DNA from 2 places in the Nonomuraea sp. NPDC003560 genome. Region 2 is predicted to be linked to the other one. Evidence: riboswitches for the same ligand, from Rfam matches in the RefSeq annotation. Region 2 holds a riboswitch; the other holds the start of a gene.

Region 1 (7,266 bases), on a different contig from region 2:
GAAAAACGCCATCGACCCTGCCCTTCACGCAGTCTTTGCTGTTCAACCCACAAGGGTACGCCGTCCGACACCGCCCCCGAACACCGGGCGACGGACGGGGCCGCCCAGTAAGATGATCACCATGCCCGCAAAGAGACCTCCCGTCCCACTCTCCCGCGAGCGCATCATCGAGGCCGCACTCCACATCGCCGACAGCCAGGGGCTGCGCCGGCTCACCATGCGCCGGCTGGGCGACGCCCTGGAGGTGGAGGCCATGGCCATCTACCACCACCTGCCCCGCGGCAAGGAGGCGCTGATGGACGCGCTGGCCGAGCACGTCACGTCCGTGCACGTGGAGCAGGCGGCCACCTGGCAGGAGACGGCCAGGGCGTGGTGCCGGGCGGGCCGGGAGCTGCTGCGCGAGCATCCGGGCGTGCTCGCGCTGGCCCTGACCAAGCCGCCCAAGGGCGCCACCGCCGTCGCCATCAGGGAGCAGACCGAGCAGCTCGCCGACGGCGGCCTGAACGACGCCCCCGAGGCCGTGCGCGCGCTGCGGGCGTTCGTGTTCGGCAGCGTGGCGGTCGAAGTCCAGCAATCCGGATGGGCTGACCCGGAAGTCGATGAATGGGTCAGGCGGGACGAAAGGGCGGATGTGGACTTCGAAAGAGGACTCGACGCTTTGCTCAAGGGGTTGCAAACGTAGTGCGCGTGTCGCGCTTGGCCCGTTATCCTGCATAAGGCACGCTGTGTCGAAGGTCACACGACCGGGGGATCCTCCTGTAACAGTCCGAACGGGCTATGTCGGACCGTGTGACACACGTCGCACACTTGCCAGAACAACAAACCCGAGCGGCTCCCGTCCCTCTCCCGGGAGCACCCACGAGATATCGGAGGCACGCCGATGTGCCCGCACGACCCGGCCTGTCCGTCTGCCGAGGCGCCGGACCGCGAGGCAGCACGCACCCTCGCATGCCACCCCGAGCAGGGGTGGAGCCTTCTCTGCAACGGCGTCGTCCTGTTCGAGGACACCGGGGAGCTGCTGCCCAGCGGCACCGTCATCGCGCCGCACCGGCCCGACCCCCTGGTGGGCGCCGCCTGACGGCGGCGTAGCCGCCGATCCACCGGGCCACGACCTCGCCCACCCGGGCGGGGTCCCGCTTCAGGTCGTGGCCCTCGCCCGGCAGCACCACCAGCCGGGCGCAGTCCGCGGGATCCGGCACTCCGAACGGATCCCGGTCCCCGTTGACCACCAGCACGTCGACCCCGGCCCCGCGCAGCTCCTCGGCCCTGGAACGCTCCGGCCTGCCGGGCGGGTGCAGCGGGAAGGCCAGCGCCACCACCGCCGCCGCGCCCACCGCCGAGGCCGTACGGCAGGCCACCCGGGCGCCGTTGCTCCGGCCGCCCTGCACCAGCGGCAGCCCCGGCCACCCGGCGCGCAGCTCGCCCAGCACCGCTTCCCAGGCCTCGTCCTGCCGGGCGGCCGAGCCCGGCGCCCGCGCCCCCGCGACCCGGAACGCCTGCGACACCCTGGCCACGGTCGCCCCGGCCCCCAGCGCGGCGTCACGGACGGCCAGCAGGTCGGGCGCGTCCACTCCCCCGGCCGAGCCGTGGGTCAGCACCAGCAGCAGCCGGGGCTCGGCCGCCTCGTCGACCTGCACCAGCGCCGGCCCCCGCGGCGTCATGATCTCCATGGCAGCACCGTACCTGGGGAGGATCCGCCATTGGCCCCCAGGTCTGATGACGGCGCGCCGGACAGCCGGGATGATGGCTTGCATGCCAGAGATGCGCCCCATCCGGGATGACCTGCAGGCCACCCTCGACGCCCGCCGCGACCTCGGCCCCGACTACGAGGCCGCGCTCGTCGAGTCCTTCGTCGAACGGCTCGACGCCACCATCGCCGCCCGCGTCCAGGCCGAGCTGAGCGGCCACGGCCTTCCCCCGGCCAAGCCCAGGCAGCGGCAGAACAACGGCGCGGCGATGATCCCCGTCGCGCTGGGCTCGATGGGCCTCGGCATCCCGCTGACCGCCATCGCGGCCGGCAACTCGGGGCTGGTCGGCCTGACGATCACGTGGCTGGCGATCGTCGCCATCAACGTGGCCGCCGCCGTGGCCATCATGCGCCGCGGCTGAGCCGCCGCACGGCACTCAGGTGTCGCGGTGGAAGCGCAGCCGGACCTCGGCGGCCATGGTCTGGTCCTCGTGTTCGAGGCCGTAGGTCCACACCTGGCCGGCGTCCTCGGTGCGGCCGCGCAGCGGCAGCGTGCGCGCCAGCAGCTCGATGGCCAGCGCGCCCGTCTGGGGGTCGGCCCCGCTCTCGACGGCCTCGGCGAACTCGGCGCAGGCCAGTTCCAGGTGCGCGATGCCGAGCAGCACCCGCAGCCCCGGCAGCTCCCGCGCGGGGGCGAACTCCAGCGCGTCCAGCAGCAGCCCGGCGGCCTCCCCCGGGTCGCCGTATTCCAGCAGCGTCTCGGCGAGCTGGCGGGCCGCGTGCGCGGCGGCCTCGGCGTCGCCCGAGTCAAGGCTCGCGTCGAGGGCGGAGCGCAGCTCCTTGCCGGCCTCCTGCGGGCTGCCGGCCAGCCGGGCCAGCGCGAGGTGCGCCAGCGGGACGTAGGCCGGCGTGCCGACGCCGAGCACCGCCTGCCAGGCGGCTCTGGCCTGCTCGTCGCGGCCCTCGCGCTCGAAACCCTGGGCCAGGTGGCAGGCGGCCTGGGCGGCGTACTCGGGATGGCCGGTGGCCAGCGCGGTGCGGGCCGCGGCGCGGGCGGCCTCGGTGTCGCCGCGCTCGTCGAGCACCACGGCCAGCCCCACGGCCGCCTGGGCCCGGTCGGGGCTGTCGGGGTCGGCGACCAACTCGGTCAGGATCGCCGCCGCACCCTCCAGGTCGCCGCCCTCGGCCAGGCGGCGGGCGGTGTCGAGAGGCGGGGTCTCCAGCTCTGAGAACGTCAAGAGAGCTCCTTCAGGCGACGGATCGCACCGAGCCTAACGGCTCGCCGCGATCATGTCTGCTCACTTGACGGTGCAGGACTGGGCCAGATCCGGCGCGGGCCCCCGGGCGGGGACCCGCGCGGGCGGATCAGTCCTCGTACGCCTCCAGCGGCGGGCAGGAGCACACCAGGTTGCGGTCGCCGTACGCCTGGTCGATGCGGCGCACCGGCACCCAGTACTTGCCCTCGCGCAGCGAGGCCACCGGGTAGGCCGCCTCGGTCCGCGAGTACGGGTGGGCCCACTCGTCGGCGGTGACCGACTCGGCCGTGTGCGGCGCGTTGCGCAGCGGGTTGTCGGTCTTGTCGTAGTCGCCGGAGGCCACCTTGGCGATCTCGCCGCGGATGGCGATCATCGCGTCCACGAACCGGTCGAGCTCGTCCAGGTCCTCGCTCTCGGTCGGCTCGATCATCAGCGTCCCGGCCACCGGGAACGACATGGTCGGCGCGTGGAAGCCGTAGTCGATCAGGCGCTTGGCCACGTCGTCGACGGTGACGCCGGTCTCCTTGGTGATCTGGCGCAGGTCCACGATGCACTCGTGGGCCACCAGGCCGCCGCGGCCGGTGTAGAGCACCGGGTAGTGCGGGGCCAGCCGCCGGGCCAGGTAGTTGGCCGACAGGATGGCCTGCTCGGTGGCCGCCGTGAGGCCCTCGGAGCCCATCATCCGCACGTACGCCCACGAGATCGGCAGGATGCCCGCCGAGCCGTACGGGGCGGCCGAGACCGGGCCGACCGGGCCGCCGTCGCGCAGCGGGTGGCCGGGCAGGTAGGCCGCCAGGTGGCCGCGGACCGCGACCGGGCCGACGCCGGGGCCGCCGCCGCCGTGCGGGATGCAGAACGTCTTGTGCAGGTTGAGGTGGGACACGTCGGCCCCGAACTCGCCCGGCTTGGCCAGGCCCACCAGGGCGTTGAGATTGGCGCCGTCGACGTAGACCTGGCCGCCGGCCTCGTGCACCTTGGCGCAGACCTCGGTGATCGACTCCTCGTACACGCCGTGCGTGGACGGGTACGTCACCATGATCGCGGCAAGCTTGTCGCGGTGCTTGGCGATCTTGGCGTCGAGGTCGGCCAGGTCGATGTTGCCGTCGCTGTCGCAGGCCACGACCACGACCCGCATGCCCGCCATGACGGCGCTGGCCGCGTTCGTGCCGTGGGCCGACGACGGGATCAGGCACACGTCCCGCTCGGTGTCGCCGTTGGCCTGGTGGTAGGCGCGGATGGCCAGCAGGCCGGCGAACTCGCCCTGGGAGCCGGCGTTCGGCTGGATGGAGACCGCGTCGTAGCCGGTCACCTCGGCCAGCCAGCCCTCCAGCGTGCCGATGAGCTCCCGGTAGCCCTCGGTCTGGGCCTCCGGCGCGTACGGGTGCACGCCGGCGAACTCCGGCCAGGTGATCGGCTCCATCTCGGTGGTCGCGTTCAGCTTCATCGTGCACGAGCCGAGCGGGATCATCGAACGGTCGAGCGCGATGTCCTTGTCCTGGAGCCTGCGCAGGTAGCGCAGCATCGCGGTCTCGGAGCGGTGGCTGTGGAAGACCGGGTGGGTCAGGTAGTCCGACTCGCGCAGCAGCTCGGCCGGCAGCGCGTCGGCCTCCAGCGCCACCTCCTCGCGCTCGACGCCGAAGGCGGCCCACACCTTGACCAGCTCGGCGGCGCCGGTCTTCTCGTCGCAGGCGATCGAGACGTGGTCGTCGCCGGTCTGCCACAGGTTGACGCCCCGCTCGGCGGCGGCGGCCACCACCTCGGCGGCCCTGCCGGGCACGCGGACGAGCACGGTGTCGAAGAACTCGCCGTGCACGACCTCCAGGCCGGCCTCGCGCAGCCCGCCGGCCAGCGCGACGGCGTGCCGGTGCACGCGGTGCGCGATCCGGCGCAGGCCCTCGGGGCCGTGGTAGACGGCGTACATGCCGGCGATCACGGCCAGCAGCACCTGGGCGGTGCAGATGTTGCTGGTGGCCTTCTCCCGGCGGATGTGCTGCTCGCGGGTCTGCAGGGCCAGCCGGTAGGCGGGGTCGCCGTCGACATCGACCGACACGCCGACCAGACGGCCGGGCATCTGCCGCTGCAGGCCCTCGCGTACGGACATGTAGGCCGCGTGCGGCCCGCCGAACCCGAAGGAGACGCCGAAGCGCTGGGAGGAGCCGACGGCGATGTCGGCGCCCAGCTCGCCGGGGGCGGCCACCAGCGTGAGGGCCAGCAGGTCGGCGGCGGCCACGACGAGCGCGCCGGCCTCGTGCGCCCTGGCGGCCACGTCGCGGAAGTCGCGCAGCCGGCCCGAGGCTCCCGGGTACTGGACGAGCACGCCGAAGCACTCGGGCAGCTCGCCGTCGAGGTCGTGCTCGACCAGCGTGATGCCGAGCGGCTCGGCGCGGGTGGCCAGCACGGCCTTGGTCTGGGGCAGCGTGTCGGCGTCGACCACGAACACGTCGCTCTTGGACTTGCCGGCCCGGCGGGCCAGCGTCATGGCCTCGGCCGCGGCGGTGGCCTCGTCCAGCAGGGAGGCGCCGGCGACGTCGAGGCCGGTCAGGTCGGAGACGACCGTCTGGAAGTTCAGCAGCGCCTCCAGGCGGCCCTGCGAGATCTCCGGCTGGTACGGCGTGTAGGCGGTGTACCAGCCCGGATTCTCCAGCAGGTTGCGCCGGATGACGGCGGGCGTGACGGTGTCGTAGTAGCCCAGGCCGATCATGGAGGTCAGCACCCGGTTGCGGGAGGCCAGCTCGCGCAGCTCGGCGATGGCCTCGGTCTCGCTCGCGGCGGCCGGCAGCTTGAGCCGGTCCTTGACCCTGATGGCCTCGGGCACGGCCACGGCCACCAGATCGCCGACGGACTCGAAGCCCACGGCCTCGAGCATGCGCTGCTGCTCGGACTCCGATGGGCCGATGTGCCTGGACGAGAACGGCGGAGCGGACAGGTCGGTCATGGAGGTTGCCTCCCGAGGCTTGGAGACCGGCGCCAGGGCGCGGGCGAGTGCCGGATCTCCCCCTCTGTCATCGCGACGTCATCGCGACCTGAGAGCTTCACCCCACCGTGGGGCTTGCACCGTCGGTGAGGTGCGCCTGGCGGGCGCACCTGCTTTCCAGAGTTGCCTCACCCGAGCGGTACGGGATGCCTGAGAGATTCCGGGGAGGGTTGCTCCTTCGGCGCCCCAGGACCGTAGCCCAGGGACTCTCCCGCACGGGGTCATCAGCCTTACTCTGTCCTAGATTACTACGGTGTGTTCAGCGGTTCAGCTCACCCCGTGCGGCGTGCGCGACGCCGCTTGGCGAGCTCGTCAGCGGGATGGTCGGCCGGGACGGTGTCCTCGACCGCCGCCCGTTCCCCCGGCAGCTCCGCGAGGGAGCCCTCGACCTCTCGCCAGACCCGGCCGAGCGCGATGCCGAACACGCCCTGGCCGCCCTGGAGGAGATCGATCACCTCGTCGGCCGAGGTGCACTCGTAGACGCTGACACCGTCACTCATGAGCGTGATCTGCGCGAGGTCGGCGACCCCGCGGTCACGCAGATGCTGCACCGCGGTGCGGATCTGCTGCAACGACACCCCGGTGTCGAGCAGCCGCTTGACGACCTTGAGCACCAGGATGTCGCGGAAGCTGTAGAGCCGCTGCGAGCCCGAGCCGTGCGCGGCTCTTATCGTGGGCTCGACCAGGCCCGTGCGCGCCCAGTAGTCGAGCTGCCTGTAGGTGATGCCGGCTGCCGAGCAGGCTGTGGGCCCGCGGTATCCGATGTCGTCGGGCACCGTCGCGGGCTGCTCGTCGAAGAGCAGTCCCTGCTCTCCGGCACGCTGCCGCGCGCTCTCGCGCCGCACCGGATCTTCCTGGCCGGCCGTCTTTCCCTCGCCGCTGCTGACCGCCACGCGGACCTCCGGCTTTCTCTCATCCCATGGCCTGATCTGGGGGTTCGTAAAGGGCGACCACGGGTTTCACTTGCACCGTAGGACCGTGACCATGCTCAGTCAACGATCCGGCTCGGCGCGTCGTGAAGCGTAAATGCACTGAAATACCTACCCCGCCCTGCCGAAGTCCTCGGGAGTGATCGTGTCAAGGAACTCCCTGAACTTCTCCACCTCGTCCTCCTGGTCGTCAGGGATGATCACGCCGGCCTCCTGGACCACCTCTTCGCTGGCGAAGATGCGCGCGCCGGTGCGCAGCGCCAGGGCGATCGAGTCGGAGGGGCGGGCGCTGACCTCCACGCCGTTGGAGAACACCAGGTCGGCGAAGAAGATGCCGTCACGCAGGGCCACGATGTTGACCGCGCGCAGCCCGACGCCGAGCGCGCTCAGCACGTCCCTGAACAGGTCGTGGGTGAGCGG
Region 2 (7,266 bases):
GAGGCCGGGCTGCCGTTCCTGGGCATCTGCCGCGGCCTGCAGGTGCTCAACGTGCTGCTCGGCGGCACCCTGCACCAGCACCTGCCCGACGTGACCGGGCACACCGGCCACTCCCCCGCGCCCGGCGAGTTCGGCCACCTGCCGGTCACGCCCGTCCCCGGCAGCCGCCTGGCGAAGGTGCTCGGCACGGACCCGGTGGCGGTCCCGCACTACCACCACCAGGCCATCGACCGGCTCGGCCGGGGCCTCACGGTCACCGCCACGGCCGACGACGGGACGATCGAGGCGGTGGAGCTCGACTCCGGCGGGTTCGCGGTGGCGGTCCAGTGGCACCCGGAGGCGGGCGAGGGACCGGCGCTCTTCGAGGCGTTCACGGCGGCCTGCTGAGACCGTTACTGGAAAGCTTCTTTACCTTTTCTGCGCCCTCAAATCGCGCGAAATCCCAGCTCAGGGGGCCATACCACCACGTTATAGCGAACTTGTTGGGTACCGGGTCGCGCCATCCCGGTGTCACCCTGTGTTCATCCCCAGCCGGCCGGGGCTCTTCCACTCCACACCCCCCTGAGGAGCCAGAGAGTGAACCCCAAACTCAGGTTGGGGGCTGCCGCAATGCTCGCGCTAGCCCTGACCACCAGCTCGCTGGTGGGCGCCACGAGCGCCACAGCCCAAGCGTCGCAGGTGGCCGATCCTCCCAGCCCCGACGAGCGCAGGAACGCGATCGCCACCGCACACAACGCGATCCTGGCCGACTCGGCGGCATTGCTGGCATCCGAGCAGGACACGTTCACGCTGACGTCGACCGTCGAAGGCGTCCGCGGCCTGCAGTACCTGACCTACGCCCGCAAGCACGCGGGCCTGCCCGTCTACGGCGGCGACGTGGTCGTCGCCACGGACGCCTCCGGCGCGGTGGTCGACACGGTCGCCACCGGGCAGCGCACGAAGATCGGGATCGGCACGAAGGCGAAGGTCACCGCGGCCCAGGCCGCCGTGACGGCCAGGGCCAAGGTGGCCAGGGTCGAGACCGTCGCCACGCCCGTGCTGTCCGTGCACGCCACCACGACGACCCCGCGACTTGCCTGGGAGGTCCTCGTCACCGGCGCCACCGCCGCCGGTCACGAGACCAAGCTCCACGTCTACGTGGACGCCCTGACCGGCAAGGTCATCGACGACTGGGACGAGGTGCGCGACGGCACCGGCAACAGCTACTACGTCGGCACCGTCACCATCGACACCAGCCCCTCGTACACGATGCGCGACCCCCGCAGGAGCGGCGTCGCGTGCGGCGGCCAGAACGGCTCGCCGTACACGAAGACCACCGACACCTGGGGCAACGGCTCGGGCACGAACCTGGAGACCGCCTGCGTCGACGCGCTCTACGCCGCGCAGCGGGAATGGGACATGCTGAGCGCCTGGCTCGGCCGCAACGGCATCAACGGCCAGGGCGGCGGCTACCCGGCCCGCGTCGGCCTGGCCGACGTCAACGCCTACTGGAACGGCCAGTACGGCTCCTTCGGCCACAACTCCGCCAACTCCCAGCAGCTCACGTCGATGGACGTGGTCGGCCACGAGTTCGGCCACGGCATCTTCCAGTTCACCAGCGGCGGCTCGGGCAGCGGCAACGAGACCGGCGGCATGAACGAGTCCACCGGCGACATCTTCGGCGCGCTCACCGAGGCGTACGCCAACAACCCGAACGACCCGCCGGACTACCTGGTCGGCGAGGAGGTCAACCTCTCCGGGTCCGGGCCGATCCGCAACATGTACAACCCGTCGGCCCTCAACCACCCGAACTGCTACAGCGCCTCCATCCCGAACACCGAGGTGCACGCGGCGGCCGGCCCGCAGAACCACTGGTTCTACCTGGTGGCCGAGGGCACCAACCCCTCGGGCAAGCCCGCCAGCACCCGCTGCGACAACGGCGCCGCGATCACCGGCATCGGCATCCGCAAGGCCGGTGAGGTGTTCATGTCCGCGCTGAACACGAAGACCCAGCCGTGGACGCACGCCAAGGCCAGGGTCGCCACCCTCCAGGCCGCCAAGACCCTGTACCCGGGCAGCTGCACCGAGTTCAACGTGGTCAAGAACGCCTGGGACGGCGTCAGCGTACGGGCCCAGTCCGGCGAGCCGACCTGCACCCAGGGCAGCAACGACTTCTCGGTCAACCTGAACCCCGCCTCCGGCAGCGTCACCCCCGGCCAGAGCACCACGACCACGGTGAGCACCACCGTGACCGGCGGCTCGGCGCAGTCGATCACCCTGCGGACCGGCACCCTGCCGGCCGGCGTGACCGCCTCGTTCAGCCCGGCCACCATCACCGCGGGGCAGAGCTCGACGCTGACGATCACCACCTCGGCGAGCAGCCCGCAGGGCAGCCACTCGATCGCCATCACGGCCGACGGCGCCGACGTGGACCGCCAGGCGACCTACAACCTGCAGATCGGGCAGAGCTCGCCGAACGACTACTCCTTCGGCGTGACCCCGTCGTCGGCCTCGGTGCAGGCCGGCCAGTCGGCCACCGCCACGGTCAGCACGCAGGTCACCGCCGGTCAGGCGCAGAGCATCGCCCTGGCGGCGAGCAACGTGCCCGCGGGCGTGACGGTCAGCTTCAGCCCGTCCACGATCACCGCGGGGCAGTCGTCCACGGTGACGTTCGCGACCACGAGCGGCGTGACGCCCAGCACGTACACGATCAGCCTGAACGCCGACGGCGCGAGCGCCGACCACTCGGCCTCCTTCAGCCTGACGGTGGGCGGCGGCCAGGGCACCACGTGGCAGACGTACACGGCCTACACGGCCGGACAGACCGTCACCTACCAGGGCACCAGCTACCGCTGCCTCCAGGCGCACACCAGCCTGCCGGGCTGGGAGCCGCCCAACACCCCTGCCCTCTGGCAGCCGGTCTAAGTCGCACGACCTGGGCGGCCACGCCGGGGTGGCCGCCCAACCCCCTTGAGGAGCCACAGATCGTGAACGCCATGCTCAGGCTGGGCGCCGCGGCCACCGCCGCGTTGGCCCTGACCCTCACCACGCCGGCCGGACCGGTCGGCGCCGCCGCCGACCCCGCGCCCGACATCCCCGTCGCGAACGTGACGGCGCATCTGAGCCAGTTGCAGTCCATCGCCACGAGCAACGGCGGCAACCGCGCCTCGGGCAGGCCGGGCTTCACCGCCTCGATGAACTACATCAAGGGCAAGCTGGACGCGGCCGGCTTCACCACCCGCGTGCAGAACTTCAGCGGCGGCAGCAACCTGATCGCCGACTGGCCGGGCGGCCCGGCCAACCAGACCGTGATGCTCGGCGCCCACCTCGACAGCGTCGCGGCCGGCCCCGGGATCAACGACAACGGTTCCGGCTCGGCCGCGCTCCTGGAGAACGCCCTCACCCTGGCCGCCCGCAAGCCCACCCTCACCAAGCACGTGCGGTTCGGCTGGTGGGGCGCCGAAGAGGCGGGCATGGTCGGGTCCAGGTACTACGTGCAGAACGGCGGCGCGAGCGGCGTCGAGGTGTACCTGAACTTCGACATGATCGCCTCGACCAACGCCGGTTACTTCGTCTACGACGACGACGCGGCGATCCAGCGCACCTTCAACGACTACTTCGCCACCATCGGCCTGCAGACCGAGGGTGACAGGGAGGGCGACGGCCGCAGCGACCACGCCTCGTTCAAGAGCGCGGGCGTCCGGGTCGGCGGCCTGGCCACGGGGGCCGGGGCGGTCAAGAGCTCGGCCCAGGCCGCCAAGTGGGGCGGCTCGGCCGGGCAGGCGTTCGACCGCTGCTACCACAGCGCGTGCGACAGCTACCCGAGCGCCATCAACACCACGGCGCTCGACCGCAACTCCGACGCCATCGCTTACGCCATATGGAAGCTCGCCGTGGGCACCGGCACGCCCACGGAGAACGACTACTCGATCTCGGTGACCCCGTCGTCGGCATCGGTCCAGGCCGGTCAGTCGGCTACCGCGGCGGTCAGTACCCAGGTCACGTCCGGCCAGGCGCAGAGCGTCGCGCTCTCCGCCGGGAACGTGCCGAGCGGGGTCACCGTCTCCTTCAGCCCGTCCACCGTTCAGGCGGGCCAGTCGTCCACCGTCACGATCGCCACCACCGGCGGCGTCGCGGCGGGGACGTACACCATAGGGATCAACGGCGACGGGGCGACGGCGGACCACTCCGCGTCCTTCACCCTGACCGTCGGAGGGGACGGCCAGGGCACCACGTGGACGGCTTACAAGTCGTACACGGCCGGGGACGTCGTCACCTACCAGGGGGTCAGCTACCGCTGCCTCCAGGCGCACACCAGCCTGCCGGGCTGGGAGCCGCCGAACGTGCCCGCCCTCTGGGCGCGGGCCTGACCGTCGGGCCTGATCTCCGGGCCTGTGATCTGTAGGGCCTGATCCCCGCGGGCCGGTCACCGCCGGCCCGCCCCGAGCTGCCGCGTGCGAGCTGACCTGCCATGACCGGCTCGCGCGCGGCCACCAACGCGGCCGCGACCCCGCCTCTCCGGGGCCGCGGCCGCTTTTCGCTGCGTGCGGGATGTCGAGGATGCCGCGGATGGTGGAGGGCGAAGCGCGACAACACCCCCATGACGGCACTAGGCTGACGGACATCACCGGCGAAACCGTGCGGGAGAGCACCCTGACAGCCGGTCAGGGTCCCTGAAGGAGCAAGCCCTCCCCGCGAACCTCTCAAGGCAAAGGACCGCGCGGCAGCCCTGTAAGGCGTTCTTACGGGGAGGTGACCTCTGGAAAGCAGGCCCTCGGGGCCTCGCCGAAGGTGAAAGTCCGGTAAAACTCGGGCGAAGCTCTCAGGCATCCATGACAGAGGGGGAGGATGCTGGCATCCAATCCTGTCCTGAGGTGCGACAAATGTCCCGACCTACGCCGCTACGAGACGTCCACGAGGCCCTAGGCGCCACGCTGACTGACTTCGCCGGCTGGCTCATGCCGCTCCGGTACGGCAGCGAGTCCGCGGAGCACAAAGCCGTCCGCGAGGCGGCCGGGCTGTTCGACCTCTCGCACATGGGCGAGATCTTCCTGACCGGCCCGCAGGCCGGAGAGGCCCTCGACTACGCGCTGGTCGGCCACCTGTCGGCGCTCGCGCCCGGCCGGGCCAGGTACACGATGATCGTGGACGAGCGCGGCGGGGTGCTCGACGACCTCATCGTCTACCGGCTGGCGGACGAGGAGTTCATGGTGGTGGCCAACGCCTCGAACTCCGACAAGGTCGCGGATGAGCTGAAAAATCGTACTAAGTCGTATGACGCGACGGTCGATGACCGCTCCCAGCAGTACGCCCTCATCGCGATCCAGGGCCCGAAGGCCCAGGAGATCCTGGCCACGCTCACCGACGCCGACCTCGACGGTCTCAAGTACTACGCGGGCCTGCCCGGCGTGGTCGACGGCCGCCAGGCGCTCATCGCCCGTACCGGCTACACCGGCGAGGACGGCTTCGAGCTGTTCGTCGCCAACCAGGACGCCGTGCCGCTCTGGCGCGCCCTGGAGGCCGCGGGCGAGCCGCACGGGCTGCGCGCCGCCGGTCTGTCCAGCCGCGACACCCTCAGGCTGGAGGCCGGCATGCCGCTCTACGGCAACGAGCTGAGCTCCGACCTGACCCCGTTCGACGCGGGGCTGGGCAGAGTGGTGAAATTCGACAAGCCCGGTGACTTCGTCGGCAGGGCGGCACTGGAGGCGGTCAAGGACGACCAGCCCCGCCGCCGCCTCGTCGGCCTGGTCGCCCAGGGCCGCCGGGTGCCGCGTCACGGCTACCCGGTCACCCGCGACGGCGCCGTCGTCGGCGAGGTCACCAGCGGTGCGCCCTCCCAGACCCTGGGCAAGCCCATCGCGATGGCCTACGTGGACGCCGGGGCCGACACAGGTCTGGCCGTGGACATCCGGGGCAGCCATGAACCTATGGACCTGGTCGAGCTGCCCTTCTACAGGAGGAACAAGTGAGCAACATCCCTGACGACCTGAACTACACCAAGGAGCACGAGTGGGTGTCGGGCGTGGACGACGGCATCACCGTGACCGTCGGCATCACGGCCTTCGCCGCCGAGGCTCTTGGTGACGTCGTCTTCGTGCAGCTCCCCGAGGTCGGTTCGACCGTCGAGGCGGGTGACTCGGTCGGCGAGGTGGAGTCCACCAAGTCGGTGAGCGAGATCTACGCGCCCGTCGGCGGCGAGATCGTCGAGGTGAACTCGGCCGTGGCCGACGACCCGTCGCTGGCCAACAGCGACCCGTACGGCGACGGCTGGATGTTCCGCGTCCGCATGGAGGGCGACGCGGAGGACCTGCTGTCCGCCGAGGAGTACACGGCGCTCACCTCAGGCGAGTCCTGACACCAACGCCGGGGCCCGCCGCGGGCCCCGGCACTTCCTGAACTGAAGGGCGCCCATCAATGGCGATCAGCGTCTTCGACCTCTTCAAGATCGGCATCGGACCGTCCAGCTCCCACACGGGCGGCCCGATGGCCGCCGCGCACAAGTTCGCCCGCGGGCTGCACGACGACGGCCTGCTCCCCCGCGTGGCCCGCGTCGAGGTCATCCTGTACGGCTCGCTCGGCCTGACCGGCAAGGGCCACGGCAGCGACAAGGCGGTGCTGCTCGGCCTGTCCGGTGAGAAGCCGGAACTGGTCGACGTCGACTCCGTGGACGCCCGCCTGGCCGAGATGCGCGCCGCGGGCACGGTCAAGCTCTACGGCGAGCACGAGATCCCCTTCGTCGTGGGCCAGGACCTCGTCTTCGAGCGCAAGATCTCCCTGCCCGAGCACCCCAACGGCATGCGCTTCACCGCCCGCGACGAGCAGGGCGAGACCGTGCGCGAGAAGGTCTACTTCTCCGTCGGCGGCGGCTTCGTCGTGGACGAGAAGGCCACCGGCGCCGACCGCATCAAGCCCGACGACACCGTCCTGCCCTACCCGTTCGCCTCGGGCGAGGAGCTGCTCAAGCACTGCTCGAACACCGGCCTGTCGATCTCCGCCCTCATGCTGGAGAACGAGAAGGCCTTCGGGCGCACCGAGGAGGAGATCCGCGCGGGCATCCTCAACCTGTGGCGGGTGATGTCGGAGTGCGTGCGGCGCGGCATCAGCAAGGAGGGCGTGCTGCCCGGCGGCCTGAAGGTCAAGCGCCGGGCCAACCAGCTCCACCGGCGGCTGCAGGCCGAGTCGGCCGAGAAGGACCCGCTGCAGGCGATGGACTGGGTGGCGCTGTTCGCCCTGGCCGTCAACGAGGAGAACGCCGCCGGCGGCCGCATCGTCACCGCCCCCACCAAC

What was found. Region 2 has a riboswitch for glycine ahead of gcvT (glycine cleavage system aminomethyltransferase GcvT). Riboswitches for the same ligand answer to the same signal wherever they lie in the genome.
Region 1: it holds a riboswitch for glycine, as region 2 does, so the genes downstream of both, gcvP (aminomethyl-transferring glycine dehydrogenase) here and gcvT (glycine cleavage system aminomethyltransferase GcvT) in region 2, are expected to answer to the same signal.

The regions. Positions count from the first base shown of each region.
Region 1 is NZ_JBIAOF010000009.1:435,211-442,476, forward strand. Features, by position in the region: gene ACFYUV_RS33290 (hypothetical protein) at 1-12, opposite strand, end outside; gene ACFYUV_RS33295 (TetR/AcrR family transcriptional regulator C-terminal domain-containing protein) at 122-682, shown strand; gene ACFYUV_RS33300 (DUF5999 family protein) at 881-1,078, shown strand; gene ACFYUV_RS33305 (alpha/beta family hydrolase) at 1,035-1,670, opposite strand; gene ACFYUV_RS33310 (hypothetical protein) at 1,753-2,109, shown strand; gene ACFYUV_RS33315 (tetratricopeptide repeat protein) at 2,125-2,925, opposite strand; gene gcvP (aminomethyl-transferring glycine dehydrogenase) at 3,053-5,878, opposite strand; glycine riboswitch at 6,045-6,141, opposite strand; gene ACFYUV_RS33325 (MerR family transcriptional regulator) at 6,190-6,810, opposite strand; gene ACFYUV_RS33330 (bifunctional nuclease family protein) at 6,958-7,266, opposite strand, start outside.
Region 2 is NZ_JBIAOF010000003.1:217,731-224,996, forward strand. Features, by position in the region: gene ACFYUV_RS11885 (gamma-glutamyl-gamma-aminobutyrate hydrolase family protein) at 1-387, shown strand, start outside; gene ACFYUV_RS11890 (M4 family metallopeptidase) at 610-2,904, shown strand; gene ACFYUV_RS11895 (M28 family peptidase) at 2,976-4,349, shown strand; glycine riboswitch at 4,611-4,708, shown strand; glycine riboswitch at 4,729-4,828, shown strand; gene gcvT (glycine cleavage system aminomethyltransferase GcvT) at 4,863-5,948, shown strand; gene gcvH (glycine cleavage system protein GcvH) at 5,945-6,334, shown strand; gene ACFYUV_RS11910 (L-serine ammonia-lyase) at 6,394-7,266, shown strand, end outside.